DNA from 4 places in the uncultured Rossellomorea sp. genome. Region 1 is predicted to be linked to each of the others. Evidence: riboswitches for the same ligand, from Rfam matches in the RefSeq annotation. Region 1 holds a riboswitch; each other region holds the start of a gene.
The links. Region 1 has a riboswitch for S-adenosylmethionine ahead of Q1B03_RS00980 (YezD family protein). Riboswitches for the same ligand answer to the same signal wherever they lie in the genome.

Region 1 (8,103 bases):
CATTTTAATTCCTTGTAGCCCGATATCGGCGATTTGTCGTTGGCCGCATGAATTCGGGCATCCCACCATGTGGATTCTGACAGGGACATCCAATGAAAGTTCCCGATCCAATTGGTTGGCGATTTGCCTCATCCTTTCCTTCGTTTCCACTAAAGCGAGATTACAATATTCGATGCCTGTGCATGATACGGAATACCCGATGAAGGATAGTGGACTTGTTGAAATGCGATCAAAGATTTTCTCAGAAAGCAAAGCATTAACTTGTTCATCTGGAATGTTGGGGATGATGAGATTTTGAGAATTACAGTTTCTCAGTTCTCCATTCCCGTATTTCTTGGAAATCCTCGCAAGCTCATATACTTCATCAGAATTTAAGCGTCCAACCGGAACATTCAGCCCCACATAATTGAGTCCTTCCTGTTTCTGTGGATGTACTCCGTAGAAATATCCTGCATTCCATCCTTCCACGGCATCTTCTCCCGCAGGTAAAAGTTCAACATACTGTAACAAGGTTTCTTTGAATTTCTCCGGTCCCCAATCTGCCATTAGGAATTTTAACCGGGCCAAATGTCTTTTCTCCCGATAACCGAAGTCGCGAAAAATCGTGGTGACGGCTATTGCGACTTCCTTCACTTGGTGAGGAAGGATGAATACATCCAACTCTTGGGCTAGGAATGGTCTTGCGGACAATCCTCCACCAATCTTCAGATGGAAGCCGACTTCTTCTTTACCGTCAATCAGCTTTTTCGCAGGAACAAAGGAAACACAATTGATTTCAGCATTCGACGCATTATTGATATTTGCGGAAATGGCTACTTTATATTTTCGCGGTAAATTAGAAAAGTCTTCGTTATGCTGGAAGAAATCATACACTTCTTTCACAATACTCCTTGTATCAAAAAGTTCATCAGGATCGATCCCTGCAAGGGGGTTCCCGACGATATTACGTGTGATATCACCACATGCACCGGCAGAAGACAATCCGACCTTTTCCAAACGTTTGAAGATGTCCGGAATCTGTTCAATCTTCAACCAGTGAAATTGAATCGCCTGTCGGGTGGTGATGTCATAGACGTCTCTTCCATACTCTTTACAAATGGCAGCGAGCTCCAGAGCCTGTTCATGTGTCAGGATTCCCGAGGGAACGTTCACTCTCATCATGAAATAGCCGTCTTCCTTTGGTCTTTGTAAATACAAACCTGCCCATTTAAATTTATCCCACTCTTCTTTCGGAATCGAAGAAAAGCCGTTTTCCGCATAGTAAGGAATATCTTCAAAGATAGACAACCCGTCTTTCTCCAGTTTCCATTGTTCTGTTTTGTTCAATTTTTCATTTGACTCCCATGATTTTGAATATGCCATGATTTTCTCCCCTTATATAAGTTGTTTTTGATTCAATACAGTTAGTAAGTACTCCACGCATTCTTCAATTGAATGTTTCTCTGTATCCAGTACCACTTCCGGTTTTTCAGGTGCTTCATAAGGAGCACTGATTCCCGTAAAATGAGTGATTTCCTCGTTACGTGCTTTTTTGTACAAGCCTTTCGGATCGCGCTTTTCACATTCTTCTAAAGAACAATGCACATAAACTTCGATAAATTCATCAATCTCCACTAACTTTCGTACGAGAGCACGATCTTCCCTGTATGGTGAAATAAAGGCTGTCAGCACAATTTGACCGCTGTCGATGAAAAGTTTGGACACTTCGCCAATTCTCCTAATATTCTCCTTGCGATCTTCTTCCTTAAATCCCAAATCATGGTTTAATCCATGACGGACATTATCACCGTCCAGAACATAGACCTGATGTCCTTGTTCGAAAAGAGAGTGAGCCAATGCATTGGCGACAGTCGATTTCCCTGAGGCGGATAAACCCGTGAACCATAAAATAAAGCTTTGATGTCCATTTTTTTTTCGTCTCTCTTGTTTCGTTACTGCGGTTTCATGCCATACGACGTTTTCTGATTTTTCATTCAACCCGGTATCCTCCTTAAGACGTTTGTCTAGCTTCTTGCTTTAGGCCTTTAATTAACACTTCGATCACTTCAGGGCGACTGAACGTTGAAGGGGGAACTTCCCCATTACGGAGCATTCCTCTCACTTTTGTCCCGGATAAAATAACGTGATCGCTCTTATCATGAGGACAAGTCTTCGTAGTCGCCATCCCTTCGCATCTCTCACAGTAAAAACTATGTTCGAAGCGGAGAGGGGTAATCCCTATCTCTTCTTCATTGAACTGATCAAATATTTTCTGTGCATCATAGGTACCATAATAATCACCAACACCGGCATGATCTCTCCCGACGATAAAATGCGTGCATCCATAATTTTTTCGTACCAGTGCATGGAAGATGGCTTCCCTTGGACCGGCGTACCTCATGGCAGCAGGGAAGACTCCTAAAAACACACGATCTTTAGGGTAATAGTTCTGTAATAGAACTTCATAGCTCTCCATTCTGATGCCCGCTGAGATATCATCCGCCTTTGTTTCGCCAACCAACGGATTTAAGAAGAGTGCATCCACGGTTTCCAATGCCGTTTTCTGAATATACTCATGGGCCCTGTGAACAGGATTTCTCGTTTGGAAACCGACAATCGTTTTCCATCCCTTTTCCTTAAACAACTTTCTCGTTTCACTTGGGTCAAATGTATACTCGTTGAACGGTTTGGAAAGACGTTTAATAAGGCTGATTTTCCCACCTACATACACATCTCCACGTTGGAATAATTTCTTGACACCTGGATGATCCTTGTCGGTCGTTCCGTATACGAGAAAGGCTTCTTTCTGTTTGTCTGGTTCATAAATATCCTCGACTTCAATGAGGCCATATGTTTCCCCCTTATAAACAAGGCGGCTCTTTAAGCCTTTCTTTACGTCTCCTGCTTTTTCTTTTGCAATGGGCAAGGTAATCGGGATGCTCCACACGCTGCCGTTTCGCAAACGTAAACTTTCTACTACATGTTGATAATCAACTTCAGTCAAGAATCCATTTATAGGGCTGTATGCACCTATTCCAATAAGTTCCAAATCACTTAACGCGGTTTCGTCTAACGGGATCTCATGGAGAATATCCTCATAGGGCTCTTCTGGTAAATATGATTGAACAAGCGTTCCTCCGTGGGGCTGTAAACTCATCATTTATCCTCCTTAACATATTGTTTTAATCGGAATTAAGATTAAATTCCGCCTCCGTCTTCGTGAACGGATCGCCTTTCTTCATTGATCACTCGCATGAGGGATAGTGCTCCCACAGTTGCGATAATGACGCTTATTGGAACCACAATCGAATATAGATCGCTATCGATCACGAGCTTTACTAAAAAATATGAAATACTAAGTGAAATCAGGGGAGAGACCACCCATATTTTGACGATTTTTTTGACAATTTTCTTTTGCAGCATATGTTTGCCGTTCTTCGCCATCCCGAGGCCTATGATCGAGGACGAAGTAACCTGAGTAAGCGGAATCGGTAATCCATACAGTGAGCTCACCATCACAAGGATCGCTCCTGTAGAAGAAATGAGGATTCCTTCGGCTTTTGAATAGTGTGTAATTTTTTTCCCGTTTGTTTCCACTACTTTTTTCCCCAGTATGATAGCTCCGAGGGCAACGAATAAGCCACCCAGCCAAATCCCCCGAGAAGGAGACATTAAACCCGCACCCACTAATGGACCGACGGCGTTGGCTACATTATTCATCCCTGCCGAAAACGCTTCAAAGAATCCGGCGATAATCAAAAGGTACGCAAGCCACCTTTTTTCAAAATGGAAACCACGCTTTTCAAGTTTTACTAAACATATACCGAATACCCATGTAATCCCGAAGGCAATGACCGGGACAATCACCCAGAATGACATGATTGTTAAAAGTGATTTCACATATAGAACTTGATATGCGACTCCAACTCCTACAACCGCTCCTACCGTTACTTCACTTGTAGACAGCGGGATCCCTATCACATTTGCAAGGAACAAGGATATGGTGGCGGATAACAAAATGATGACCACGATTTTGATGGAGAGTACATGCTGCGGGATAATCCCTGAACTAATGGTTTTAACTACTTCTCCACCACCAAGAACAGCACCACTCAGGACACCTGCAGCGCAGATCCATAATGAATTCCTGATGTTTTTTATTGCTCCTGCACCATACGCAACCCCCATCGATGCTGCCGCTCCGCTGGCACCAATGTTCATAGCGAAGAACAAGCTTATGATCAGGGCGAATGTTTCAAGCAAAGAATGTCACCTCTTTTTAATGAAGACCGCATTCGGTTTTCCCTTTTCCTTTCCATCTACCGGAGCGAAGATCATTGATGTCTATGGATGGTGTTGTACAATGGAAGCATCCGATACTTGGATACCCCTGATCATGAAGTGGATTATAGGATAGGTTATGCTTATGGACATACCTCCAAATCTCCTTCCACGTCCAGTGAATCAATGGACAAATCTTAACTGATTGAAACTTGTCATCCTTATTGATGAATTCAACCTGACTTCTTGTAGGTGATTGTTCTCTTCTTAATCCTGAGATCCAAGCATTCCCTTTGGATAAGGAATCTTTTAAAGGGTCAAGCTTTCGAATTTGACAGCATTGATTGGGGTTTCTCTCCCACAACTTATCTCCATATGTTCCTGCTTGCTCTTGGAGCGTTAATTCAGGCTTTTTCATATGAATGGTGATACCAGGATACTTCTCCTTCACCTTTTCAATCGTTTCATAGGTTTCCTTGAAATGAACACCTGTATCAAGAAATACTATGGCTGCTTTCGGTTGCACTTTGGTTAGGAGATCGATTAATACAATCCCTTCAATGCCAAAACTGCATGCATATACGACACTTTCACCATAATGATCATACGTCCACTCAAGGACGTTAAGCGCTCCTTTATAGACCGGATCAATTTCAAAATTGATGGATGGTTTTTTCCAAGTTTGATAGGTTAACATGATACACCCCTTTCCCGCTCATCCAAACAAAAAGAGGCGATAACAAGATATAGGAATTTCCTTTATCTGTGTTATGCGCCTCTAGTTTGTCTAGTCAGCTTATTTAATTCGCACTTTCTCGTTTTTCTCCAATTGAATGACTTTACCGTCCTGAACCACAATTGTAATCGATCCAAAACTCATCGTCTTCAACATCGAAGTGATCTTTTCGACTACCACATCATAATCTGCTTCTTGATTTTTTTCTTTAGTCACATGATTCCCCCAATTTTTATCTTATCCAGAAAAACATGAATGAAAAAAAACAACCCTCCATTTTGGAAAGTTGTTCAGGTAAGGATACCTTATCTTCCAAAATGACTTCACATTTTGCTGGAATTAGCACCTTACATAACGTAGGTTGCTGGGCTTCGCAGGGCCAGATCCCTCCACCACTCTGGATAAGAGTTATTAATTTTAATATTCTAAATAATATCATATTCTACAAGGAAGTCAACCCGAGTTTCTCTATCGGATTTATGTCTTTTGGCTTATTTTTCTTGCAAAGCCTTCATTCTCTTTATTTCTATTCGCTTTATTAACGCTATAGGACACTATTTTCACCTGAGTGATCAAAATAATTGAAAGATTAATTTACCCTCGATCACTTTTTTCTGGTCCTGGTTGACCGCAAAAACTTTAAAATGTATGAGATCATCCTGTTTTTCTGATACTTCTGCAATCAATGTAATGACATCGTTCAATAAAACCATCCCTTTAAACCGGACGGTGTACTCTTTGATATATCCTTCTTCATAAAGATCACTAAAAAGCTTGGAGACATTGCCCATCGTCCACATGCCATGAGCAATGACTCCTGGAAGACCCAGTTTATGCGCCTCCTCATCGATCGTATGAATGGGGTTATAATCCCCCGAGGCTCCTGCATATTTGATTAAGTCGATTCTCGAGACTGGACCTAACTCAACAAGGGGAAGGATTTCACCTATATTAAAGGATGATAGTTTAGTCATATTCCCAACCTCTCTTTAACCGCTTCAGTGATAATGACAATCGCTTCGGAAGTGAAAACCCTTTTCCCTCCTGAATCTTCACCGATGTCTTCTATTACAAGAAAACCAAGTGTTCCACCCGATCCTTTCCGTTCATAGTAATCTTTTATTTTCGTGTAACACTGAATACATTCCCCGACCTTCAGTGGTCTTTCATAGTGAAAAGATTGTTCACCATGAATTAACCCGACGTTCGGTAAATGAAAACCTTCAATCGTTCCATAGTCGAACACTCTGGGAAAAGTGGGGGGAGGGATATTCCCCCTGAACCTGGATCTCTTTCCTGCTTCTTTATCAACATAAATGGGATTGAGATCTCCAATGGCTTCGGCAAACTTACGGACCGCTCCTTTTTCCACACAATTTTCTACGGAAGTTGAGCGTTTACCAATATAAGATTCAAACATATCCTTCACCTCTTTCTCCCTTTAGGCTTTCGGCCCGCCAGCTACGTATAGGACTTGACCGTTAACGAATGACGAGCTTTCATCCGCAAAAAACGCCACTGCATTCGCTATATCTTCCGGCTGCCCGCTCCTTCCTACAGGAATTCCTTGAAGACTCGCTTCCACCAGTTGTTCAAAGGGTATTCCGATCCGCTTCGCCGTTTCTCTAGTCATTTCCGTTTCGATGAATCCGGGGGCGACTGCATTGGTCGTAATGCCCAGAGGTCCAAGCTCTATTGCCAGAGTTTTCGTTAAACCTTGAAGACCTGCTTTAGCGGTAGCGTAATTTGCCTGTCCGCGGTTACCGAGTGCAGAGGTAGACGAGATATTAATAATACGGCCATACCTGTTCTTCACCATATGACCTTGCGCTGCCTTTGCTACGTTAAATGATCCTTTCAAATGCACATCCATGACCGTTTGCCAATCGTTATCGGTCATTTTAAATAGCAAATTGTCTCTGATGACTCCTGCATTGTTGATGACAATATCAACGGAGCCGAAAGTTTCATAGACTTCGTTTATGGCCTCTTCTACTTCCCGGGATTCTATTACATTCGCAACTTTTGTATATATTTCATACTTTTTCAATTCCTCGCTGATTTCCAAAAGTGCCTCTTCATTCACGTCAATGATGGCAACCATTGCCCCTTCTTCTGCAAAGAGCTTTGCAATCGCTTTACCGATCCCCCGGCTCCCGCCTGTTACTAAAGCTACTTTTCCTCTAAATCTATCACCCATTCACATTACCTCCCTATTCCTTTAAACAAATTGGCCCACTTTTACATGCCCTTTTAATAGATTCCGTGAAATGATCAGTTTTTGAATTTCATCAGTACCATCATAAATCCGCCACAATCTTGCTTCACGATACCAGCGTTCGATGGGAAGCTCTCTTGTGTAGCCCATCCCTCCGTGAATTTGAAGGACCCGATCCACTACCCGATTGCCCATATTCGATCCGTACAGCTTGGCAATCGATGCAACATGGCGATTATCTTCTCCTTGATCCAGCGTGAATGCTGCATTTAGCACAAGCCATCTGGCAGCTTCAATTTCCACGGCAGAGTCAGCGATCTTCCATTGAATCGCTTGTCTATCCGCGATTGGCTTTCCAAATGTCTCCCTTTCCTTTGAATAGTCAATCGCCATTTGAAGTAAGCGTTCCGCTGCTCCTACCGCTTGTGCCCCTACAATCCACCGTGCGAACCCGATCCATTCCAGGCCAAGATTGTAGCCACCATCAATTTCACCCAGAATATTTTCTTCAGGCACCCGCACGTCATCAAAAAACAGACTGGCCGGTCCCCATTCCCCCATGGTATGAATGTATTCAGATGTCCATCCCATCCTACGATCGGCAATAAAACAGGTTACTCCGTCCCGACCCGTTCGCCGATGCTTTTCCTTATCGGTCACCGCCATGACCATGACAAAGTCTGCTTCATTTCCGCCCGTAATAAAGGTTTTTTCACCATTTAACACCCACTCATTTCCATCCTTCACTGCGGTCATCCGAATGTTTTGAGTATCGGATCCAGCTCCCGGTTCCGTCATGGCGAAGCAGGACTTTTTCTCTCCGTTTATAGTGGGGATCAAATAGTTCTTTTTCTGTTCTTCGTTGGCATAGTATAGGATGTTGTCTGCA
Region 2 (8,103 bases), on a different contig from region 1:
GCAAGCTACATCGCCATCGGGAAAGAGGACGTACCGGAAGAACATTGGTGGAGAATGTTCCGCACCATGCCTGAAAGCTGGGATTGGCAGGCTCAAATTCCTGAAGGATATACAGAAACATATGACGGCGTAGATGTCTTCGAAGGACATTACAGCTACAAGGGCACTAAATATGTACCAAGCTGGGGAGGAAGCATGTTTGAAGCATTGATGCCACAGCTTGTACTGAAGGAGAAAGAACTCGGGAAGAACGCACTTGGCTTGAACAATAAGCGTCATGTAGACATCCAGATTCAATATGCTAAAGAGCAAGGGTATGCAGCCTGGGGCATGTCACCAGCAGCCACACCGGATAACTATTCAGAATTTGCCGCTACTCCATTAGGCATGGACGGCTATAAGTCAGATGGCACTGTCACTCCACACGCCACTTTCCTTGCACTTGAATACGCACCGATGGAAGCGTTCAAAAACATCCAAGCGTTGAAACGTTTCGATATGTACGGGAAATACGGCTTCCTTGATTCAGTCAATGTGGAAACAGGTGAAGTGACACAAGCCTACCTCGCCTTAGATCAAGGTATGACAATGGTCTCAATCGTCAATTATTTAAAAGATGGAGTCATCAGAGATTACTTCCATCAAGATCAAATCGGGAAATCACCTGAGGACCTGCTGATAAAAGAGACGTTCTCTATTAAATAATGTAGCGAAGATAATGTAAAAGCCCAAGTGGATGTATTACTTGGGCTTTTTGTATTTAAAGTGTTACTGCCTACCTCCATCTCTTCGCCAACGCCTCAATTTGACCCGGATCCGTCCGGCAGCAACCACCAATGATACGGGCACCTGCCTCGTACCAAACTACTGATTGCTCATCAAACGCCGAGCACCCTTCCTCCCCATGCCACGTTTTGGTCTCAGCATTGTAAGACTCACCTGAGTTCGGGTACACGATGAGTGGTTTGTCAGTGTTTCTGCTTAATACGCTTATCGCCTTCTTGGCCGCAGGAATTGGTGCACAATTCACACCAATTGCAGCGATTTGTTCATCGTCATTGAACACACACGCGCACTCTTCAATCCCCGTTCCATCACTTATCGTCTCTCCATCCTTTAATGAAAAAGACAGCCAGGCGCAGGTATCTGGAAATTCTTTCAGAAGTGAAGCTAGTACCTTTGCTTCCTGCAAGGACGGGATGGTTTCGAATGCCAACAAATCAGCACCCGCCTCCACTAATGCCTGGATTCTTGGAAAATGGAAATCTGCTAAATGTTGATCACTTACTCCATAGTTCCCAACGTATTCAGAGCCGTCAGCAAGGTATGCCCCGTAAGGTCCTACAGAACCTGCAACGATTGGTTTCGGCCGATTCGCATTGCCCTTCTCTTCCTTCCAGAATTCATCCCGGGCCTGTTTGGCAAGAGTAACCGTTCTCTTGATTAATTCCAGCGCTTCAGGTTTCTCTATTCCTCGCTTTTTAAAACCATCCACCGTTGCCTGGTAGCTGGCTGTAATCGCACAATCGGCTCCTGCACGGAAATAATCAGCATGAACCTTCTCAATCGCTTCCGGTTTTTCAAGAAGTATACGGGCAGACCAAAGGGAATCGTTTAAATCAAAGCCATGGGATTCCAGCTCTGTGGCTAATGCTCCATCTAAAATCAGTGGGGAATGTTTTTGTAAAATACTATCAATGGGATTTAGCTTCAGTTGATTCGACATAACCTTTTCCTCTTTTCTTTACGTATTGTGTTAGATAATAGCTTCCATAGCAAAGGACGATAAACGGGATTCCGCAATAAAGGGCTATCCTCTGAGTGGGATCAAAGGCAATGCCGATACAAGAAGCTAGACAAAGCAGAAATGACGCAATGGGAACGAGTGGGTAGAGCGGCGTCCGATAAGCCAGATCTTTCACATCGTTTCCTTCCTTTATATACTGTCTTCGAAATAGAAATTGGGCAGCACTAATGCTCATCCACACGATCACTACCGCAAGGCCTGAGACCGAAACCAATACGATGTAGACCGTTCCCGGTGCAATGATGCTTGAAAGCAAGGCCAGTCCCCCTCCCAGCATGCTGCATACAATCGCATTGAGAGGGACTCCCCTATCAGTCAATTTGGCAAAGATCGGTGAGATGGTTTGCTTATCTGCCAGCGACCATAGCATTCTGGAAGAAGCATACAAACCTGAGTTTGCGGCTGATAAAATGGCCGTTATAATAACAAAATTCATGATATCGGCGGCATATGGGATTCCAATCCGTCCTAGCACCGCTACGAAAGGACTTTCCAATATACCGGCTGACTGGCTCGGTAATAAAGCAGATAATACGACAATCGTCCCTACATAAAAGATGATCAATCTCACAAGCGTGGTGCGGATAGCTTTAGGAATCGATTTTGATGGATTCTCCGTTTCTCCCGCCGCAACCCCGATCAATTCTGTTCCTGAAAAGGCAAAGTTCACGGCAAGCATGGTCATCAAGATGGCAAATGCCCCATTCGGAAACAACCCTGAACTTGTGATATTCGAGAAAAACGGAGCGGGCTCTGATTGACCGAGAGGGATGAACCCGACAATCGCCCCTGCCCCGATCACAATAAACGCAACAATCGAAATCACTTTTACTAAAGAAAACCAAAATTCAGATTCAGCAAAAAACCGCACTGACCATGCATTAAGTCCAAAAATCAACGCAGCAAAGACCGCGCTCCATATCCATACACTAATCGAAGGAAACCAGCGCTGCATCATCAAGCCAGCCGCCGTAAACTCCGACCCCAATGCCACTGTCCATGTCAGCCAATATAACCAGCCCACCGTGTAACCGGTGCCTGGACCAATGAACTTTGCAGCATAACTATGAAAGGATCCCGTCTCCGGCATATGGACAGAAAGCTCGCCTAAGCAAAGCATCACAAGATAAACAACCAGCGCCCCAATCAAATAAGCAAGGATCGTCCCAAACGGTCCAGCCTGATGAATCGTATAACCCGAACTCAAGAATAGCCCGGTTCCGATCACCCCTCCAAGAGACAGCATCACCAAATGCCGTGTCTTCATCTTCCTTTTAAAACTCTGACCTGCGTGTTCCATAAAAAAACACCCTTCCTCCTGAATATATTGTGGAATAAGTGGACAAACAAAAAACGCACCCTGAACGAGTGCGTCACCGACAAATAAAAGATTGCTCCTATCTATCAGGTTTGAATCACCCGCTGGAATTAGCACAGTATCTTCACAGACCTGTTGCTGAGGCTTCAAAGGGCCAGTCCCTCCACCTCTCTGGATAAGAAAATATGTAGATTTTTTAAAACTTTATCAATATATTGGAATAATGTCAAGAACATGAAACAGATGAGCAGCCCAGCCTATCCGAATGTTACTTCGGAAAGAAAAAAGGGAACAACTATACTAAAAAAGGAGAAACTGCCATGCCAGAAGGTCCGGAAATCAGAAGAGCTGCAGATGGAGTAGAGCGCGCTCTTAAAAATAAAAACGTACAAGATGTGTACTTTGCCTTCCCTCATTTAGAAGAGTACGAAGACCTTTTAAAAGGATCGATCGTGACCAGAGTGGATACGAAAGGAAAAGCCATGCTTATCCGCTTTGACAATGGCTACACCATTTATTCACACAATCAACTCTATGGAAAGTGGTACATCAGGAACCTTTACAATTATCCGAAGACAAACCGCCAGCTCAGATTGGCTCTACATAATGAGAAAAAGTCGGCACTTCTTTACAGTGCATCTGATATTGAAGTCCTCCGTGATGAAGAGGTACCTGAGCATCCTTTCGTTGCAAAAGTGGGACCCGATATTTTGAGTGAAGAAGTAACAGCGGACGAGTTGCTCCAAAGAATGAAAGACAAACGATTCTACAAAAGAAAGTGGTCGATTCTTTTATTAGATCAAGGGTTTGTAGCAGGAATCGGGAATTATTTGAGATCTGAGATCATGTTTGCAGCAGGCATCCACCCTTCTCTCCGTCCGATTGACTGTACGAAAGATCAATTGATGAAAACATCAGAGGCAATCATTCATTTAATGATGCAATCCTATAAGACTGGGGGAATTACAAACGATCTTGAACTTGTTGATAAGTTAAAAGCTCAAGGAGAGAAGCGCTCAAAATATCGACATTGGGTATTCAATCGGGAAGGAGCATCATGCTTTATTTGTGGGAGTGAAATTGAGAAGACGGTCGCAGCTTCGAGGCGGTTGTATTTTTGTCCGGTATGTCAGGTTGGGAGATAGGTTCCCTGCACCCCCTCGCCTCCCATGAACAAAGATAACTGTGTTACAGTAAAAAGCTCATCTCATCAGATCTGACAAAATGAGCTCTTCTATTCTACATTCCGTATTTCTCCCGATAATAATCATGCTTCGGCTGAAACAACTCTTCATCGGATTGTCTGACGTCGGAGAAATGATCTACATTATAATGACCATACAAAGCCTTGTTATGGTGCTGGATGATTTGTTCAGCCTTCAACACGGATGAATCCTTCGTTGAGTGACCATCCGATACCAGGGTTACATCCAATCCATTAACCGTTGCATACCGAACAGCGGTGTCGATACAATATTCTGTTTGGCAGCCCATGATGACGACATGTTCAACCTTATTGTCTTTTAAAAAGCTTAATAAAGGCGTACCATAAAACGAATTTGTCGCTAATTTATCATACACAACAGCGTTGTCCGGAACATGGATGTCCCTGTGAACCTGGAATCCGTCACCTTCCCCGCCTCCGACATCCTTATCCCGTATAAAGACGGGATGAGCACCCGCTTCGGCTGCCATTTGGATGACCCGATTGATGGTTTCAATCAGCCTCTCTTTTTGGAATACAGCTTGTTCCCCTTCATTTCCTTCAATTAATTCCTGCTGGGCATCAATCACGAGCAATGCTTGGTTCAATAGAAAAACTCCTTTATCTCCATTTTCTCCTCAACTATCTTTGAATAGTTTCGACTTATCAATGAGAAAGTCCTCTTACACACAAAAAAAACAGGAAACCTTTTGGGCTTCCTGTTACAGGTTCATTCTTCATGTACCGCAATACGTTCGGTAAGGACGAACAGATGGTTCCGGGAGTTTGGTGTACTCGCACTGTTCTGTCGTGTACTGGTAAGGATTCTTAAGGACCTCAAGCAAACGCTCCATTACGCTGTAATCATTGCTTTTCACAGCAGCTTCCAACGCTTCCTCCACACGATGATTCCGGGGAATCACCGACGGATTGCTTTTTCGCATTAACTGATGAGTTGCTTCTTTCGATTCTTTTTGCCTGTTTAGTCTTTCTTCCCAGCGTTCTTTCCATTGAATAAATTCAGTATTTTTAAACAGATCGATTTCTTCCTCATTTGTTAATGAACGGAATGTATTCGTATAGTCGGCACGATTCTCTTTCATTAATCCCAGAAGATCTTTTGCAAGGGATTCGTCCCCTTCTTCTTTGTTGAAAATACCGAGTTTCCCTCTCATTCCGTCGAGCCAGCGAGCTTCATACAGCTTAGGGAATTCCAGCACAGCATCTTGAGCAAGTTTCAGCGACTCTTCTTGTTCATCATGAAGAATCGGCAACAAACTTTCGGCAAATCGGGCAAGGTTCCAACCGGCAATTTGAGGCTGATTGCCATAGGCATAACGTCCCCCGGTATCAATGGAGCTGAATACTGTTGCCGGGTCATACGTATCCATAAAAGCGCATGGTCCATAATCAATGGTCTCTCCGCTGATCGTCATGTTATCTGTGTTCATCACACCATGAATGAACCCGGCCATTTGCCACTTGGCAATAAGTGCAGCCTGGCGCTTGATGACTTCTTTTAACAGGTAAAGATAACGGTTCGGTGCATTCATACCTTCCGGGTAATGACGCTCAACTGCATAATCAGCCAGTGCGCGGAGATCATCTACCGTTCCAAATTTAGAAGCAAACTGAAAAGTACCGACACGAAGATGACTAGCCGCTACGCGGATCAGGATCGCACCCTGCTGTTCCGTTTCCCGATAAATCGGTTCACCCGTAGTCACCACCGCCAAACTCCGGGTAGTCGGAACCCCAAGTCCGTGCATGGCTTCACTGATGATATGCTCCCTGAGCATCGGTCCAAGTCCCGCGCGACCGTCCCCACCTCGGGAATAAGGGGTTCTCCCTCCCCCTTTGAGCTGGATATCAAAACGCTCACCTGATGGGGTGATCTGTTCACCGATCAGGACTGCACGACCGTCTCCCAGCATAGTAAAATGGCCAAACTGATGCCCGGCATAGCTTTGAGCAAGGGGTTCGGCACCTTCCGGAATTCGGTTCCCGGCAAATACCTCTACCTCTTCTCCAAGTTTCCCCGCGTCCAGCCCCAGCGACTCAGCCACTCGTTCATTCAGTACGATCAGCTTTGGAGCTTGAACAGGAGTCGGATCCTGTCTAGTAAAAAAAGAACTTGGAAGTGTGGTATAGCTGTTCTCGAGATTCCAACCTGCTTGATTTCCCATTATCGTCATCTCCTTCTTTTCATAAATAAAACAAAAAACCATAGACCGTCTATGATTTTTGTGTAGTTCCCTTTTATGTCACCATCATTATAACGTTCTTCTCGGCTAATGTCCTATATGGCACCTGCGTATGTATCACTACTGATAGGATTTTCATTGGCATGAATTCCTATACCAAGAATAACATCCAGCAAATTAACATTATTGTAAAAATTAAAATTATTTTGAAATTTTTGTAATGCAAAGATATAATACTTCTAAAAGACTTTGGGGGTGTTTTTACTGAGAAAGTTCAATGTCATCGGTCTTCCCATTCAATTCTTGCTCACATGCATCGGATTATTCCTTTTCAGCGGTGCCGGTTCTCTGCTTGCGTATGATACGGAATTGGTCATCATGCTGGGGAAATATCTTCAAACCTTGCAGGAGATGGGACGTGAAATGCTCCGACCAGGCTCCATTATCATCAAAATCGGGGATCCAATGGACTTCAAAAGCTACCCGATTTATCCGTTGTTTTTTCAGCTGTTCGGTTACTCGTTCTCGCTCTTGCTCCTGGCCTTTTTTCTTGCTGCCGTCACGTCTTCCCTTGTTAGCTACTTGTTTATGTTTCTGCCTAAGAAAATTTATCAGATCTGCTTCCGTTTGCTGGATTCACTGGATTCCCTCCCGGATGTTCTGATTATCGTATTTATCCAACTTTTCATTGTCTGGTTTTTCAAAAAGACGGATATTTTGCTGTTTGACATCTACACCCTTGGGGATGAAAAAATCTATCTGCTCCCGATCATTTGTCTTGCGATCATGCCAATTGCTTTTTTAACGAAGCATTTCTTATTCCAGCTTCGGGAAGAAGAGGAAAAACCATATGTCGAATATTCCTATTCGAAGGGTTTCTCAAAAGCCTATACAGTATGGGTTCACCTATTCCGAAATGTGTGGATTCACTTTTATTATCACATCAAACCGATTTTTCTGCTTATGCTTTCAAACCTGTTGATCATTGAGATACTTTTTAATATCAACGGATTTATGAATGTGCTCCTCGATGTTTCCATCAATACGCCAAGTGCCTTTTTCATCGGGATGCTGATGATTTATATACCATTCTTCATTGTGTTTACATTAGGTGCTATTTTACTGAAAAAATGGCTGTCTGGAGAGGAGGTCAGTTCATGAGGATTCTTAAATCATTCCGGTTCTGGCTGCCCGTTGGTTTTCTCTTTGTCATGCTTTCAGCGAGCTTCATCATACCGGCCATATATCCAGAACTGCTCGAACCTGGGCCGCCGTATTTAAAGGATGATTCTGGACGAATAATCGCAGATCCTCCATATACAATGGAGGAAATGCCCCCTTTGGGCAGTGATAAACTCGGACGGAATTTATTCTATTTGCTCCTTGCCGGTGCGAAATATACGCTGTTATCGGCAATGGTCATTGCACTGCTCCGCATGGTCGGCGGGTTCACGTTCGGTATTGTGTATGCTTTTCTTCCTGATTGGGCGAAACAGATGATCAAAGGGATCGGGGATACATTTAACTTCATCCCACTTGCAATCATTGCCTTTGTTCTTCTCACCCCACT
Region 3 (8,103 bases), on a different contig from region 1:
TGAAGAAACAGTGAAACTTGCCGATCAGCATGATATTTGTGTTGTACATGACTTTGCCTATGGAGCGATTGGGTTTGATGGACGGAAGCCTATTAGCTTCTTGGAAACAGAAGGAGCCAAGGATGTTGGCATAGAAATTTATACATTATCGAAAACGTATAATATGGCTGGCTGGAGAGTGGGGTTTGCAGTGGGGAATAAGAGTGTCATTGAAGCGATTAACGTCCTTCAAGACCACCTATATGTGAGTCTGTTCGGCGCCATTCAAGAAGCGGCTACCACCGCCCTTTTAAGCTCGCAGGAATGCGTGAATGCATTAGTTTCAACATATGAAGAAAGAAGAAAACTATTAATCTCTGGTCTTCAGGAAATAGGGTGGGATGTAAAAGCTCCACAAGGTTCCTTCTTCGCCTGGTTAAAGGTGCCTGAAGGATTTACATCCGTAGAGTTCTCAACCTATCTACTTGAAAAAATCAAAGTCGCTGTTGCTCCGGGTGTTGGCTTTGGAGAATTCGGAGAAGGGTATGTACGTGTAGGTCTTTTATCCACAAACGATCGGATAAAAGAAGCGATTTCACGTATAGAAAGTTTAGAATTATTCCACAAAAGGGATTGACATAAGCTGAAAATGGTGCAATAATCCAACTGAAATAATGAATAATGAAATTCTTATCAAGAGCAGGCGGAGGGACCAGCCCGATGAAGCCCGGCAACCGACTTATTTAAGCACGGTGCTAATTCTTGCAGCTATATGGCTGACAGATAAGAAAGAGTGACGAATTCAAACCTCTTCTTATCTGGAAGAGGTTTTTTGTTTGCAGAGCTGATGAAATCAACATGCGGCTAAGAGTAGCTTTTTTTTCATAAGGAGGCAATACGACAATGAGTGAAGTGATAGCAACCTATCAACTAAAGGGAAAGAGCGGTTCATTCGAGAAAAAGGCAGAGGGGATTGCCTTGGGATTGACGGTCGGTTCATGGACGGACTTGCCGCTTCTGGAACAGGAACAATTGAGCAAGTACAAGGGGAGAGTCGTTTCCGTGAAGGAGTGGGAAGGCGAAGATGGTCCCCGGGGTGAGGTGCAGATTGGATATCCCGGGTATAACTATTCAAATGATATCCCAGCCATTCTTACAACGGTATTCGGTAAGCTTTCCCTGGATGGCGAAGTGAAATTAGTAGATTTAGAGTTTTCGAAAGACTTAAAAAAAACCTATCCTGGTCCACGATTTGGAATTGAAGGGATCAGGGAGTTAACAGGGGTACATAAAAGACCGTTGTTAATGAGCATCTTTAAAGGAGTGATCGGCAGAGATCTCACCTACCTGGAAAATCAATTAAGAGCCCAGGCTCTAGGCGGAGTCGATGCAGTAAAAGACGATGAAATTTTATTTGATAATCCACTGACACCCTTTTCTGAGAGAGTCAGCTTAGGGAAAAAAGTGCTGCACGAAGTGTTTGAGGAAACAGGGAAGAGAACGTTGTATGCAATTAATCTGACAGGCAGAACATCACAATTACGGGATAAAGCAAGAAAAGCAAAAGAGCTTGGAGCACAGGCTCTATTATTCAATGTATTTTCTTACGGCCTCGATGTTCTCCAGGAATTGAGAGAGGACAATGAGATCGCATTGCCGATCATGGCCCACCCTGCCTTTGCCGGGGCTGCTGCAGCATCTCCTGCATATGGTGTGAGCTACTCTTTATGGTTAGGTAAATTATTACGAATGGCCGGAGCCGATTTTTCACTATTTCCATCACCATACGGAAGTGTCGCATTAGAGAAGAGCAAAGTTCTATCCGTAAGCCATGAGTTAACGAAGGAAGATGCCCACTTGAAAAGGGCATTGCCAGTACCTTCAGCCGGCATTCATCCCGCACTTGTTCCGCTTTTGGTGAAAGATTTCGGTATAGACTGTGTCATTAATGCAGGAGGGGGCATTCATGGTCACCCTGACGGAGCAAGTGGAGGAGGAAAAGCATTCGTTCAAGCTATCGATGCTGTTTTAAAAGGAACGTCTCTCAATGAGGCGGCTGAAACTCATGGTGAACTTCGCAAAGCCCTATCCCTATGGGGAGAGGAGGTAAAGGTGTAGTGGGTCATCCAATCATTTTCTGTGATTTTGATGGAACGATTACAGAAACAGATAATATCATCTCGTTGATGAAAACCTTTGCTCCCCCAGCATGGGAACCTATCAAAGATGACATCTTAAATCAGTCGATTTCCATTAAAGAAGGTGTAGGCAAGTTGTTTTCACTTATTCCTTCATCCCAAAAAGACGAAATGGTTCAGTATCTATTAGATACTGCTGTCATACGTGAAGGGTTTAAGGAATTTGTAGACTACACAAAAGACCATGAGATTCCTTTGTATATCGTTAGTGGAGGAATTGACTTCTTTGTTCAACCATTACTAAAAGAATACGGGCCTTTTAATGGAGTTTTTTGTAATGAAGCAAGCTTTAACGATTCGGCCATAACGATTCATTGGCCACATCCATGTGACGATCACTGTGAAAGTAAAGGATGTGGATGCTGTAAGCCTTCTATTTTGAGAACATTGTCATTAACAGAAGACACGAAGGTCATTGTGATAGGGGACTCAGTCACAGATATCGAAATGGCAAAGCTTGGAGATACTGTGATCGCCAGAGACTATTTGGCCTATACATGCGCAGAAAAAGGTATCCCCTATCATCCGTTTGAATCCTTTCATGATTGCATGGACGTCATTGAAAAAGGAGTGAAAATATGAATCCCTATCAATCGGAGTGGGAAGAACTCGCTGATATCAAAAGAGAACTGGCAGACAGGGACTGGTTCATGGGGACGAGTGGAAACCTTGCGATACGAGTGAGTTCTTCCCCTGCTACCTTCCTGGTCACGGCAAGTGGAAAGGATAAACGAAAGCACACAAAAGAAGATTTCCTCCTAGTGAATGCTCATGGTGAGGCCATTGAGGATACTCACTTAAAACCATCAGCCGAAACACTGCTGCACAGTCATATCTTCAAAGAAAGCTCAGCAGGTTGCAGCTTACATGTCCATACTGTGGCGAATAATGTAATCAGTGAACTGTATGGGGATGAAGGTATCGTCACATTTAGAAACCAAGAATTAATTAAAGCGTGGGATAAGTGGGAGGAAGATGATTCTTTATCCATTCCCATCATTCGTAATCATGCTCATATACCGACGCTTGCCGAGGAGTTTCAGTCCTTTATTAAAGCAGACAAAGGGGCGGTGCTCATTCGGAACCACGGTATCACAGTATGGGGACGAACCGGTTTTGAAGCTAAGAAACTATTAGAAGCTTGTGAGTTTTTATTTCAATATCAACTCACTCTTTTATCTTTAACGAACACGAGATCAATTACTAAAGGAGGAGTCAGATTATGACGACAATCAAAATCCAAGGGAAGAACCAAGTCATTGATAATCAGGAAGAGGTAGTGAAGTATTTAAGTGAACAAGGAGTCATTTATGAGCATTGGAATATCGAAAAACTGGACGAAGGATTAAGGGACCAATTCGCTTTAACTGAGGATGATAAATCGGAAATCCTGTCTGTTTTTAAAGAAGAGATTGAAGATATCTCAGAACGAAGAGGGTATCGGTCCTGGGATGTAATTTCCCTTTCAGAGAGTACACCAAATCTTGAAGAGCTTTTAAAGAATTTCCAACAAGAGCATCATCACACAGATGATGAAGTCCGTTTTATAGTAAACGGCCATGGTGTATTTGTCATACAAGGTAGCGATGGTGATTTCTTTGAAGTACATCTAAATCCTGGTGACTTAATTTCAGTTCCTGAAAACATTCGCCATTATTTTACATTAAGTGAAGATAAGAAAGTAGTGGCTGTTCGTATTTTCGTCACTAAGGAAGGCTGGGTCCCAATCTATTAATATATGAGGATAGACAAAGAGTAGAATCTTTAGTCTATCCTCTAATTTTATTGACGAGGAATTTTTGACGAAAAATGTCTAATTTAGAAACATTACTAGTAATTTTGTCTTGTTTTGCGAATCTATTTACTTTTCTGATAATACTTGGGATAATGCTCAAGTAATGATTTTACTTAATAAAGACTAGGAGCTAAAAAAGGAGTTTACAAGAAATGGGTCGTCTATTAAAAAAGAAATGGTTATTAATGAGAATCAATCAGAAACGTTCAGAAATGATTTGCCTTGGAGAGAATTTAGGCCTATGTGCAGATGAAACCGTTCGGTGCAGCCAGCAATTAGATCAGCTATTGAACGACTATGAAAAGTGCACAAATAAAGTTGTACCATTTACCCTCCAGGAATCATCAAGTGAATTTGGGCATTACATTAAGAGCTTATTAAAGCGAACTGCTTCGTGACTACACAACATGATTTTCCTCAACATTCAAGGTTTACAAAAGAAACGAATCTCCAACAATCTCCACATTTAAACTAGACAATCAATCTAATTTGTCGTAATTTCTAAAAGCAAAGGACGGTACGCTACAAGCGTACCGTCCTTTGCTTTTTAACTAGTGACCGGTCTATTTGACAATAACAGGGTTTATTTGTATAATGTTTTGAAACTGAGATATTTAATTTTTAAAGGAATGAATGCCATGAGTAAAACTCAAGATACAAAACAATCATTAAAGCTTTTCATTGTCCTTTCAAGAGCTTTCAAAGCCTTAAATGAAGAGATAAATAAAAACATCCAGGAGAACGGCTTAAACCCTACCGAATTCGCTGTTCTAGAGCTTCTTTATCATAAAGGAGATCAGCCCCTGCAGCAAATTGGCGGGAAGATTCTATTAGCCTCCGGCAGCATTACGTATGTAGTGGATAAGCTTGAACAAAAGGGCTATCTTAAGCGTAATGCTTGTCCAAAGGACCGTCGAGTTACCTATGCTCAAATAACAGAGAACGGCAGACAGTTAATTGAAGAGATTTTTCCTAATCACGAAAATCGAATTCATGAACTCATGTCAGCTCTATCTCCTGTTGAGAAGGAAGAAACGATTGAAATGTTGAAGAAATTAGGCTTATCGATTAAAGACTTGTCGTATTAAGTTCGACTCTTGTGCCCCGTCTATTATTAGACGGGGTTTTATATTGTCTTAAAATTTCTTTGCTTTGACTTCGCCACCATCCGGTATTTGTATCTGCAATTCAATTCTTGTGATAAAAGGATATTATCTATTACTAGTCGAATAACTATAATCGGGAATATTTTATGAGGAGGCAACATTATGAAGTTTGAACAATTTACATATGAAAGGCCCAACTTAGAAGAGATTAAACCTGTTTTCCAACAGTTACTCGGAAAATTTAAGGCCGCGCCCAATGTACAAGAACAGATGGATGCGATGAAGAAACTGAATGAAATACGTCTCAGCATCGATACAATGCAAAATATATGCTATATTCGGCACTCTATCGATACCAATGATGAGTTTTACAAAGAAGAACAAGATTATATTGATGATATGATGCCTGAGGTTCACGGGATGGTAACGGAATATTATCGGGAACTTGTAAATTCTCCATATCGTAAAGAGTTAGAAGAGAAGTGGGGAAAGCAGCTATTCGACCTGGCAGAAAGTGAAATGAAGACTTTTTCTCCTGAGATCGTCAATCTTCTGCAGAAGGAAAATAAGTTATCTTCCCAATATACAAAGCTCATGGCGTCTGCAAAGATTCCATTTGAGGGAGAGGAAAGAACATTGGCTCAGATGGGCCCTTTCACACAATCTGTCAATCGGGAAACAAGAAGAGAAGCCGCTCAAGCGACCGTTGCTTTCTTTGAAGAGAATCAAGAAGAGTTGGATCGTCTATTTGATGAGTTAGTGAAGCTGCGTCACACAATTGCTACTACTTTAGGGTATAAGAACTTTGTTGAATTAGGTTACTATCGTATGACGAGAACGGATTATACACCTGATATGGTAAGGGTTTTCCGCGATCAAGTAAAGGAGCATATCGTTCCTCTTGCTACAGAACTTAAAGAAAGACAAGGAAAGCGCATAGGGATTGATTCGATGAAGTTTTATGACGAAGGCTTTAAGTTCACTTCCGGAAATGCGGTTCCTAAGGGAAGTCCTCAGTGGATCATTGATAATGGCAAAAAGATGTACGAAGAATTATCACCGGAAACAAAGGAATTCTTTGGTTTTATGATCGAACATGACCTCATGGATTTAGAAGCGAAGAAAGGAAAAGCTGGAGGTGGCTACTGCACGTATATTGCGAACCATGAGTCTCCTTACATCTTCTCGAATTTCAATGGTACCTCAGGAGATATTGACGTATTGACCCATGAAGCAGGTCATGCGTTCCAGGTGTACTCAAGCAGGGGATTTGATATTCCTGAATATATTTGGCCAACGTATGAAGCATGTGAAATTCATTCTATGAGTATGGAATTCTTCACATGGCCATGGATGGATTATTTCTTCAAAGAGGATACTGATAAGTATCAATTTGCACATTTAAGTGAAGCGGTGCAATTTCTTCCTTACGGTGTGGCAGTTGATGAGTTCCAGCATTTTGTGTATGAGAACCCTGAAGCTTCCCCGTCTGAACGGAACGCCGCATGGAGAAAAATTGAAAGGGAATACCTTCCCCATAAGGACTACGATCATATTCCGTATTTAGAAAATGGGGGGTTCTGGCAGCGTCAATCCCATATATATAATTCTCCATTCTATTATATCGATTACACATTGGCTCAAATTTGCGCGTTCCAATTCTGGAAGAAAATGAATCTTAATCGTGAGGAAGCGTGGAATGACTATGTTGCCCTTTGTAAACTTGGGGGAAGCCTTTCATTCACAGGGCTTGTAGAAGCAGCCAAGCTCGATTCTCCGTTCCAGGAGGGGACAGTTGAGAAGGTCATTGAACCGATAAGACAATGGTTAAATGGAATAGGTGATCAATCTTTATAAAATAAAGTAATAGGGCAGCCGCATTTTATGGCTGCCTATTTTGTATGGGTTCTTCTACAATTCCGGAAGAATTATGTTCTTTTGCTTCTGATTTTCTCTGCTTGTACATAAGGTGAAGTAGAAGGTTGTCAGAGGTGATGGGTATGAAAAAATTAGCTGGGTCATTTCAAATCGCTGCTGTATATGTTGGTACCGTTATAGGAGCCGGATTTGCAACGGGAAGGGAAATTGTAGAGTTTTTCACCCGGTTTGGCTTTGTCGGGTTTATTGCGATTTTATTAAGCGGGTACTTATTTATTACAATGGGAACGAAGATTATGCTTAAGTCCCATGATATTAAAGCAAAGTCCTTTGAAGAATTTAATGAATATCTATTTGGAAAATGGTTTTCAAAGTTTATGAATATCGTCATGATGATTATGCTGATCGGGGTTTCCGCGGTAATGCTTTCAGGAGCAGGGGCTGTTTTTCAAGAGCAGCTTTTGCTACCAAAACAATTAGGGATTCTGCTGACTATTGGATTGGGATTCATCACGATGATGGTGGGGATTAAGGGACTTTTTGCTGTGAATACATTCGTCGTTCCTCTTATGATCGTCTTTAATCTTTTTTTGATGATTCATTCTGTTCGCGACGCTGGATTTTTAGACGCATTTCTTATGATCCCGCATGCTGAGGATGGGTGGAAATCTGTGGTTGCCCCTTTTTCATACGTAGCCTTTAATCTTGCCATGGCACAGGCTGTTCTCGTTCCTGTTGCCGGTGAAGTGAAAGATCGGGAAACCATTAAGTATGGAGGTTACCTTGGCGGCTTTTTCCTTACGCTGATTCTAATTTCCAGCCATATTACTTTAGTCATGATCCCGGATGTGACACAATACCAAATTCCAATGGCCGTGGTTATGAAATCCTTTGTTGCCGGTTTTTACTTAATTTATATTGTCATCATTTATGGTGAAATATTCACTTCCGTCATCGGGGGAGTATTTGGCCTGGAGAAACAATTATCGAATTACTGGAAGGGCACATCTATAATGACCTTTGCAGGTATCTTCCTCGTGATCTATTCTTTAAGTTTTTTTGAATATAGCGAACTATTGTCGTATTTATATCCACTCTTTGGCTACATGAGCTTATTATTTATCATCCTTCTCTGGATGAAACCCAA
Region 4 (8,103 bases), on a different contig from region 1:
ACGTATACCGCTTGAATCGGTTGGGTTAATTCTACGTTTTTCGGAATGTAAAGGAATGCCCCTCCATTCATTAACGCTGCATGAAGTGCTGTTAGCTTATGCTCATCCGTTTTAACGCCTTCAGTCATGAAGTACTTTTGAACAAGTTCACTATGATCCTTCACTGCTGTAAAAATATCCGTGAAAATAACACCGTTATCCTTTAATTCGTTCGAAAGAGAAAGAAAAGCAGGTGTATTATTACGTTGAATATATAAACTTTGGTCTGTGCTTTCCAAATCAACTAATGCTTTAGCTTCATCCGGCAGCTCACTCAATGATGAAAACGCATCACTTTCCACAGTATGCTTCTGGAATTGAGTAAAATTCCAATTCGTGATTTTTGTTTTATCAGCAACTGGAAGGCTTAGATCCTTTACTTTATCAAAGGCATCTGTACGAAGGGTTGTTAACCATTCTGGCTCTCCAAGTTGTTTTGAGTAGGAGCTGACATAGTCCTGATCTACTGGTAGTTTCGTTTCTACAGTCATTTTCATCCCCCTAACACTTACGCTTCTTGGCCAACAGTTTCGTCTTTGATTCCTAACTCTTCTTTAATCCAGTCATATCCTTCAGCTTCCAGGCGTTGTGCTAATTCCTCTCCGCCAGATTTCACAATGCGTCCTTGCATCATGACGTGAACATGATCAGGAGTGATGTAGTTAAGAAGACGCTGATAGTGAGTGATGATTAAGCAACCAAAATCTTCACCGCGCATTTTATTGATTCCCTTTGATACAACTTTAAGGGCATCGATATCAAGACCAGAGTCAATCTCGTCCAGGATGGCGATCTTAGGTTGTAACATCATTAATTGAAGGATTTCATTACGCTTCTTCTCTCCGCCAGAGAACCCTTCGTTTAAGTAACGCTGTGCCATATCTGGATCCATTTCCAGGTATTCCATTTCAGAATCCATTTTGCGGATGAATTTCATTAGAGAAATTTCTTCGCCCTCTTCGCGACGGCTGTTGATTGCTGAACGTAAGAAGTCCGCATTCGTAACACCGTTGATTTCACTAGGATACTGCATTGCAAGGAATAGACCTACGCGAGCACGCTCATCAACTTCCATTTCAAGCACATCTTCACCGTCGAAGTGAATGCTTCCTTTTGTCACTTCATACTTTGGATGACCCATGATAGCAGAAGATAAAGTAGATTTACCTGTACCATTTGGTCCCATTACTGCGTGGATTTCTCCACCTTTAATTTCAAGGTTAACCCCTTTCAGGATTTCCTTTCCTTCAATCTCAACATGAAGATCTTTAATTGTTAAAGTAGAACCTGCCATGTGTATTTACCTCCGTGACTTTATAATGAATTTAAGAATTAAATTCTTTAATCATTCTCAATTTATTCTCATTACAATCTTATAACAAATAAAAGCTATTATCAACTTTTTCAACTATACAGATAGTGTAAACTTGACAAGATAATCCTTTTCTATTGTTAACTTAAAATACAGGAAAAATGTAGGGGTTTCTTATACAGTTTCCTGTCATGGTGAACATATCGATACTGATATGATTTGAAACCTATGAAACCGTCCGCTTTGTTCTTCCGTTATTAGACTTGGCGTTGTATTCATAACAATAAAAAAACCAGTGCATCGTCTACACTGGTTTCCTTTTTTCTTCCTTATTATATATTAGAGTGCACCTTACGATCAAGTGCAGCAATCATTCTTCTGCTTTCCTTATAGTCCTGCTCTCTTCTTTTCTCTACTTGCATTCTGACATCATGCTTTCGTTTGTACACCTCATAACCAATCCCATGGGCTCCATGCATTGCCTTTTCCATTTCACTTGTGTACGAGATACTCTCAAGAGAGTCGATAATGAATCATTCCTTTCAGGTTTTTAATTACGTTACAACTATACTACCCCCTCGTTCACAAGACAAAACCAGTATAGGGTCATTTTTTCTTAAATTCACCTTTTCAACCTGACTCCGAGGGGCTACCATTAAGTTTTCACAAAATTCCGCCATTATACTGCCAATTAATAGCTTTTTTAATATATATTCATTTTATTGAATAAGTATTTAGTACTTGGTGATCACAAACGAACTTTCCACCTCATATTAAATAAAATAGCTTTTTTCATAAACATTGTCGCTATTTTACATAAAGAAAGTACGGCCGGTGAGTATCCTTGTCGATCTTTTAGGGTCTCTCCCACTGTTTTCGGGCAGCTTCCAAAAATGTAATTTTTCTATTGAACGGATGGTAATTTGAAAACAGGGACCGTTCCTTTTCGTTCCAGGCACTTGCTTTCCGCGGGGAGGAAGTCGAGCCTCCTCGGGCTTTGCCCTGCGGGGTCTCGACCTTTCTAGCTCCGGCGGCTAGCCCCTCGAGGTCATAAGCTAAATGGTCCAAGAAGGCAAAGAACGCCTTCTTAGGCCCATTCATCTTATGCTTGTCGGGGCTGAGCGAGCCGCATCCGCTTTTCTACTTTTCCTCTATTTCCCGCAGGAGTCAAGTGCCTTCCGCTACAATCCACTCTGTGCTACTACTTTATGGCTGTTAAACGCTAACTTCAAGAAAAGTCACCTCACCATCCAACACACTAATTGACAAAGCCCAGGAAGATTATGTAATTGAATGAAAAGCCTTGTTCAAACACTAATTTCAACAAAAAAATCGAAGAGGATTCCTCCCCTTCGACTCATCCCTTACTTATTGTTTTAACTGATTCAAATCCTGAATCGATTGCTGTACTAAAGTCACAGCCTGACTCATGACAGCTCCGCCGCCAAATGCAGCCGTTACTCCTATTGCTTCAAGGATTTCTTCTTCTGAACACCCTTGATCCAGGCATCCTTTTGTGTGATAGATGATGCAATATTCATCCTGGGAATAAAGACTTATTCCTAACGCGATCAACTGCTTTTCTTTTTTTGAAAGAACTCCTTCTCTAAAGCAGTGCTCGGTAAACGTATTATACTGCTCGGCAAGCTCAGGCATTTTTTCAGTGAAGATTCCAAGTCCCATTTTATAATCATGAAGGGCAGCTTCTGTTGTATTTCTTGGTTCTATCTGCATTTCATTCAGCTCCATTTCTGAAATAGATTCATCGAAAATAGTATGAGCTATAATGGAAATGATTATGTTTAAAAAAAATACGGTAAGTACTTATCCAGAAAAGAAACCCGATTTTGATCAATCAGAATCGGGTTTCTTATTTACGCTATATGAAATTATTCGGTCACCGGAACAACTGCCCCATCCCATTCCTCTTTAATAAAGTCCTGGATTTCTTTTGAACGAAGAGCTTCAACAAGCGCCTTCACTTCCTCTTTGTTTTCGTCACCTTTATTCACAGCAATCACATTCACATATGGAGAATTACTGTCTTCAATGGCGATCGAATCTTCCAAAGGATTCAAACCTGCATCGATCGCATAGTTGGAATTGATCAGAACAGCATCTCCCTCTTCATTTTCATACAATTGTGGAAGAAGAGCTGCTTCATATTCGTAATCGAATTTTAGTTTCTTTGGATTTTCTTTAATGTCTTCCAGCGTTGCTTTTGTCTTGTCTACTCCATCATTCAATGTAATAAGACCTTTTTCTTCTAATAACGTAAGAATACGTCCGTGATCTGCTACAGAATTACTCATTAGAATCGTTGCACCTTCAGGCAGCTCTTCAAGGGATTTGTACTTTTTAGAATAAACGCCAATCGGCTCAATGTGAATGCCGCCAGCATTTTCAAAATCATAACCGTGTTCCGCTTTTTGAGATTCTAAGTACGGTACATGTTGGAAATAGTTTGCGTCAATATCCCCATTATCCAGATCTTTATTTGGCAAGATATAGTCTTGGTACGTTTCAATTTCTAAATTGATACCTTTCTCCTCTAATAAAGGCTTCACTTGTTCAAGAATTTCAGCGTGAGGAATATTGGAAGCTCCAACCACTAATTCTTTCTCGTCGCTGCCTCCTCCTGATTCTGAATTACTCCCACATGCTGCCAATCCAAAAATGCTTGTTGCTGCAATAACTCCTGCTACCCATTTTTTCATGATATTTCTCTCCTTTTACCGTTTATCTAATTTATTTGTAAAGAAATCACCTAATATTTGAATCGCAAACACAATGAGTAAGATCATAATGGTTGCGGCGAGCGTCACGTCTTCCCTGCTTCGTTGAAAGCCATCTAAATAGGCCAGGTTTCCTAAACCGCCTGCTCCGATGACCCCGGCCATTGCCGTATATCCAACGAGAGCAATCGCTGTTACTGTAATTCCTGAAATCAAAGCCGGCATGGATTCCGGGATCAGGACTTTCCAGATAATTGTGCTCGTTTTCGCCCCCATCGCTTTCGCGGCCTCGATGACGCCTTTGTTCACTTCTCTTAAAGCAATTTCTACCATACGGGCGTAAAACGGAGCAGCTCCAATGATCAGTGCCGGCAAAGCTGCATTCGCTCCACGGATTGTGTCCAATAAAAACTTGGTGAACGGAATTAACAACACGATCAATATAATGAATGGAATCGATCTGAACACATTTACGACTGCACTTGTAATCGTGTATGTCAGTTTGTTATCCCATAGATTTTCCTTAGAGGTGAGGAAGAGCAAAATCCCAAGGATCATTCCGAGTACAAAGGTAATCACTACAGACATCCCTGTCATATACAGGGTTTCGAGGGTTGCTTCCCACATCTTGTCCCAATCTACATTTGGAAATAAATTTTCAATCATCCTCTTAACACCTCCACTTGAACCAGTTGCGTTTGAACAAACGTCAATGCGTCTTTAATGGTCCGTTCATCCCCATCAAGGTGAACAAATAACGTTCCATAGGCACCTTTTTGAGTTTGGGAGATTTGTCCTTGAAGGATGTTTACGTCTAAGTCAAACTTCCTTATCAGAGTGGTGATGAGCGGTTGCTCGGTTGATTCACCGACAAAAGTAAATTTCAACACTTTCCCATTAGGATATTGCATCAATAGGTGATCAATGGTTTCACCCGTTTCTTTTACTTGCGAGACTTCTCTCACGAAACGCTTTGTCACTTGCTCTTGTGGATTTCGGAACACTTCCAATACATCCCCGAGTTCCACGACTTTTCCCTGTTCCATGACTGCGACACGGTGACAGATCTTCTGAATCACGTGCATTTCATGAGTGATCAGGACAATCGTCAGCCCTAAGCGTTTATTAATATCCACCAATAAATCAAGAATGGAATCAGTTGTTTGTGGATCTAGAGCGGAAGTAGCTTCATCACATAGAAGGACATCAGGATTGTTAGCAAGTGATCTTGCAATCCCCACTCGTTGTTTTTGTCCGCCGCTCAGTTGAGAAGGATAGGCATCTCCCCTGCCTTCCAATCCTACAAGCTTCAATAATTCATTGGCTCTATGGAGTCTCTCTTTCTTTGGTACTCCAGCAATTTCTAATGGGAACTGTATATTTTCTAATACTGTACGAGACCAGAGGAGATTAAAGTGTTGAAAAATCATGCCTATGGACTGTCTTGCTTCCCGAAGCTTTTTACCCTTTACACGGGAAACGATTTGACCATTTACGTCCACTATTCCTTCTGTAGGAACTTCGAGACCATTGAGCATGCGGATCAGCGTACTCTTACCTGCTCCACTATAGCCAATCACTCCAAAAATTTCTCCTTGGGCAATCTCGATATTGACGCCATCAACGGCTGAAATTGGACCCGATTTGGATTGATAAATTTTTTTCACATCTGAAATGGTAATCATGTTGTATTCCACCTTCTTTCGGAGTAAAACGACCTGTTTAATCAAGATTATGGTTGCACATAGCTGGCATTTTCCGGTTATCTTTTTCTAAATCATTAAAAAATGCCTCTCTGCGATAAGCAGAAAGGCATAATCATATAGGACTATCCTTTCTCTCATCTTTCAAAGCAAATGCTTTGAGTGAATTGGCACCATTTCAATTTTCATTGACGGTTGCCGGGCTTCATAGGGCACGTCCCTCCACCTCTCTTAATAAGAGTAAAGTATCGATTATTAAATTTTTTTAAATAGTTAAAGACTCTGAAAATTTGCTACAAGAGAGATTCTATCATCGGTTATAGAGTGTGTCAATTATTTTTTAAACTTTCACCGGCTCTTTTCCCCTTGACCTCGTAAGCCAAAGGACAGATTCAACAAATAGAAGCGGTCGATACCCTCCTCTGATTTCAAGTGCCCCGGCTTCGATCAGTTGAGACAACCGTTCTTCCCCTGTGAGTAGGGAAACCACTTTTTCCTCCATTCCTTCAATTACGAAATGAGCGTCTTCACTCAAATCATCTAATACATCGCATCCCTTGCTCGAAATAGAAATACCGTACAAATCTTTTCCACAATCAAAATGAAGAACAAATGGGCTGTCTGGAAATAAGAGTCGTAAGTGATATCTTGAATGACACTGATCTACTAATTCCTCTAAATATATTCGCATGAATACCCTCCCAGTGAAACTTCTATATTATTACAATTCCACTTTTAGGTATTTTTCCCTTTTATACTTTCTCGACATGTTTTGAACGTATTCATCTAATTTGTCGAACAGTAAGAATTTGGATGGATACTAGTCAAAAAATGATGCCATTCGCAATATTTCCCGAGAAATATGTCTTCGTTTGTAGAAAGAAAATCGTTTAGAAAGAGACATATAAAAAAGACCTTCTCCCAAAAGGTCTCTTATCCCTCTAACGATCAGTGATCTTGTTTAAGGTTTCATATAGAAATGGCACGGATTGGAAGGCATAAATCCTCTCCCACTCGACTCCATCCTTAAATAATAGCAAGCAGGGTACACTTTCGATGGATTGTTCTTCCGCAAATTGGGGCAAATAATTCAAGTTGGCCTTCACAAAATGAAAAGATTGCGGAAGCTTTTCCACTACGTCAATCATTTTACTTGCCACCTGACAGGTGCCACACATCGGTGTATAAAGGTAAACGGCTTCAAGCGTATGGCCTTCAATCAGATCGTTTAATGCTTCGGTATTACTTACCTCAATCAAAACTAGATCATCCTTTTTCCTAAATATTCTTTATGAACGTCTATATTGGCTCCAATCAGGACAGACGCCAGGTGATACTCGGGAGCTGCTGCCACTTCCTTGTACATACGATCAATGTACAAATGTTCAGCTTCAGGAAACTCACGTTTAAATTGCTTTCGTAATTTTTCACCTGCATCATCAGCATCTACGAGGATATAGACATCCCTTTCCAATAATGCATCAATGAGTTCGTCCATTTTCGTAATGCTAATGGTCCCGTTTGTACAAATAATTTCAATCGGTTCTTTGATGATATCTTTCACTTTTCGTTTGTCAGTTGTTCCTTCGACAATGATTACTTTTTCGTCAAGTTCCATCATGATCATCACCTTATCTTTCAGAAATAAGATTACGATAGTATATTCAAATAACAAGAGATGATGTCCACTTTCTACTTATATTTTCTCATGTTTATAAAAAAATGCGCAAGTGGTTTGCCTATCTGCTTATACAAATGGTGCCAGATTCATTGTCGAATCTGGCACCATGGGCATTTCTAACACCAGCCACCCTCATCACAATCTGTGTATCTTGCTTGATCGCCTTCCGTGGAAGTGTAGCTTTGATAAATTTTATTTTCTTTTGCTTCAAAGTTTGGCTCCATGCTTAATCCATCAAGAGGTAAAGCCATTCTGCCGATTGGCTGATTATCCAAATATAGTTCTACTTCACCATTTTTCAGTTTTCCTGTCACCCTGTTGGTTACATCTAATTTCTTAGGCTTGAGCACCATACGTATTCATCCTTTCTTTTTAGAAGGCATTTTTCGTAAACTTTGTTGTTTTAATAAAGCGTGCAGTGGTTGATTTCCGCTCCAGGTGCTCGCTTTCCGCGGGGCGTGAGTTGAGCCTCCTCGGGCTTTGCCCTGTGGGGTCTCAACTTTCCCGCTATTCCCGCAGGAGTCGAGCACCTGCAGCGAGAATCAACCTTCTAAGCATGAGGCCCTGTTCTGCTAAGCTGGGTTGCTCGTTCGAATACTAGCTGAAAGAGGAGAACTTCCCCTCACCACCTAG

Region 2: another riboswitch for S-adenosylmethionine. It lies ahead of mmuP (S-methylmethionine permease); the one in region 1 lies ahead of Q1B03_RS00980 (YezD family protein).
Region 3: another riboswitch for S-adenosylmethionine. It lies ahead of Q1B03_RS08745 (2,3-diketo-5-methylthiopentyl-1-phosphate enolase); the one in region 1 lies ahead of Q1B03_RS00980 (YezD family protein).
Region 4: another riboswitch for S-adenosylmethionine. It lies ahead of Q1B03_RS16350 (methionine ABC transporter ATP-binding protein); the one in region 1 lies ahead of Q1B03_RS00980 (YezD family protein).

What each region holds. Positions count from the first base shown of each region.
Region 1 covers NZ_CANKZT010000001.1:177,674-185,776, forward strand. The annotation lists gene Q1B03_RS00955 (nitrite/sulfite reductase) at 1-1,362, opposite strand, end outside; gene cysC (adenylyl-sulfate kinase) at 1,375-1,977, opposite strand; gene sat (sulfate adenylyltransferase) at 1,991-3,136, opposite strand; gene Q1B03_RS00970 (inorganic phosphate transporter) at 3,178-4,200, opposite strand; gene Q1B03_RS00975 (phosphoadenylyl-sulfate reductase) at 4,259-4,957, opposite strand; gene Q1B03_RS00980 (YezD family protein) at 5,057-5,212, opposite strand; SAM riboswitch class I at 5,299-5,404, opposite strand; gene Q1B03_RS00985 (MaoC/PaaZ C-terminal domain-containing protein) at 5,569-5,970, opposite strand; gene Q1B03_RS00990 (MaoC family dehydratase N-terminal domain-containing protein) at 5,967-6,416, opposite strand; gene fabG (3-oxoacyl-ACP reductase FabG) at 6,438-7,196, opposite strand; gene Q1B03_RS01000 (acyl-CoA dehydrogenase family protein) at 7,218-8,103, opposite strand, start outside.
Region 2 covers NZ_CANKZT010000008.1:125,257-133,359, reverse strand. The annotation lists gene Q1B03_RS20225 (glucoamylase family protein) at 1-705, shown strand, start outside; gene mmuM (homocysteine S-methyltransferase) at 776-1,726, opposite strand; gene mmuP (S-methylmethionine permease) at 1,695-3,107, opposite strand; SAM riboswitch class I at 3,202-3,307, opposite strand; gene nei (endonuclease VIII) at 3,446-4,270, shown strand; gene Q1B03_RS20205 (isochorismatase family protein) at 4,365-4,937, opposite strand; gene Q1B03_RS20200 (YdiU family protein) at 5,067-6,524, opposite strand; gene Q1B03_RS20195 (ABC transporter permease subunit) at 6,789-7,694, shown strand; gene Q1B03_RS20190 (ABC transporter permease subunit) at 7,691-8,103, shown strand, end outside.
Region 3 covers NZ_CANKZT010000002.1:361,646-369,748, forward strand. The annotation lists gene Q1B03_RS08740 (pyridoxal phosphate-dependent aminotransferase) at 1-616, shown strand, start outside; SAM riboswitch class I at 667-769, shown strand; gene Q1B03_RS08745 (2,3-diketo-5-methylthiopentyl-1-phosphate enolase) at 883-2,097, shown strand; gene Q1B03_RS08750 (2-hydroxy-3-keto-5-methylthiopentenyl-1-phosphate phosphatase) at 2,097-2,759, shown strand; gene Q1B03_RS08755 (methylthioribulose 1-phosphate dehydratase) at 2,756-3,403, shown strand; gene Q1B03_RS08760 (acireductone dioxygenase) at 3,400-3,912, shown strand; gene Q1B03_RS08765 (aspartyl-phosphate phosphatase Spo0E family protein) at 4,125-4,370, shown strand; gene Q1B03_RS08770 (MarR family winged helix-turn-helix transcriptional regulator) at 4,602-5,060, shown strand; gene Q1B03_RS08775 (M3 family oligoendopeptidase) at 5,241-6,935, shown strand; gene Q1B03_RS08780 (GerAB/ArcD/ProY family transporter) at 7,079-8,103, shown strand, end outside.
Region 4 covers NZ_CANKZT010000004.1:380,442-388,544, reverse strand. The annotation lists gene sufD (Fe-S cluster assembly protein SufD) at 1-530, opposite strand, end outside; gene sufC (Fe-S cluster assembly ATPase SufC) at 548-1,333, opposite strand; gene Q1B03_RS16370 (hypothetical protein) at 1,684-1,842, opposite strand; gene Q1B03_RS16365 (carboxymuconolactone decarboxylase family protein) at 2,720-3,085, opposite strand; gene Q1B03_RS16360 (MetQ/NlpA family ABC transporter substrate-binding protein) at 3,241-4,068, opposite strand; gene Q1B03_RS16355 (methionine ABC transporter permease) at 4,084-4,752, opposite strand; gene Q1B03_RS16350 (methionine ABC transporter ATP-binding protein) at 4,749-5,771, opposite strand; SAM riboswitch class I at 5,924-6,030, opposite strand; gene Q1B03_RS16345 (SCP2 sterol-binding domain-containing protein) at 6,130-6,480, opposite strand; gene Q1B03_RS16340 (thioredoxin family protein) at 6,731-7,048, opposite strand; gene Q1B03_RS16335 (toprim domain-containing protein) at 7,051-7,410, opposite strand; gene Q1B03_RS16330 (YusG family protein) at 7,587-7,823, opposite strand.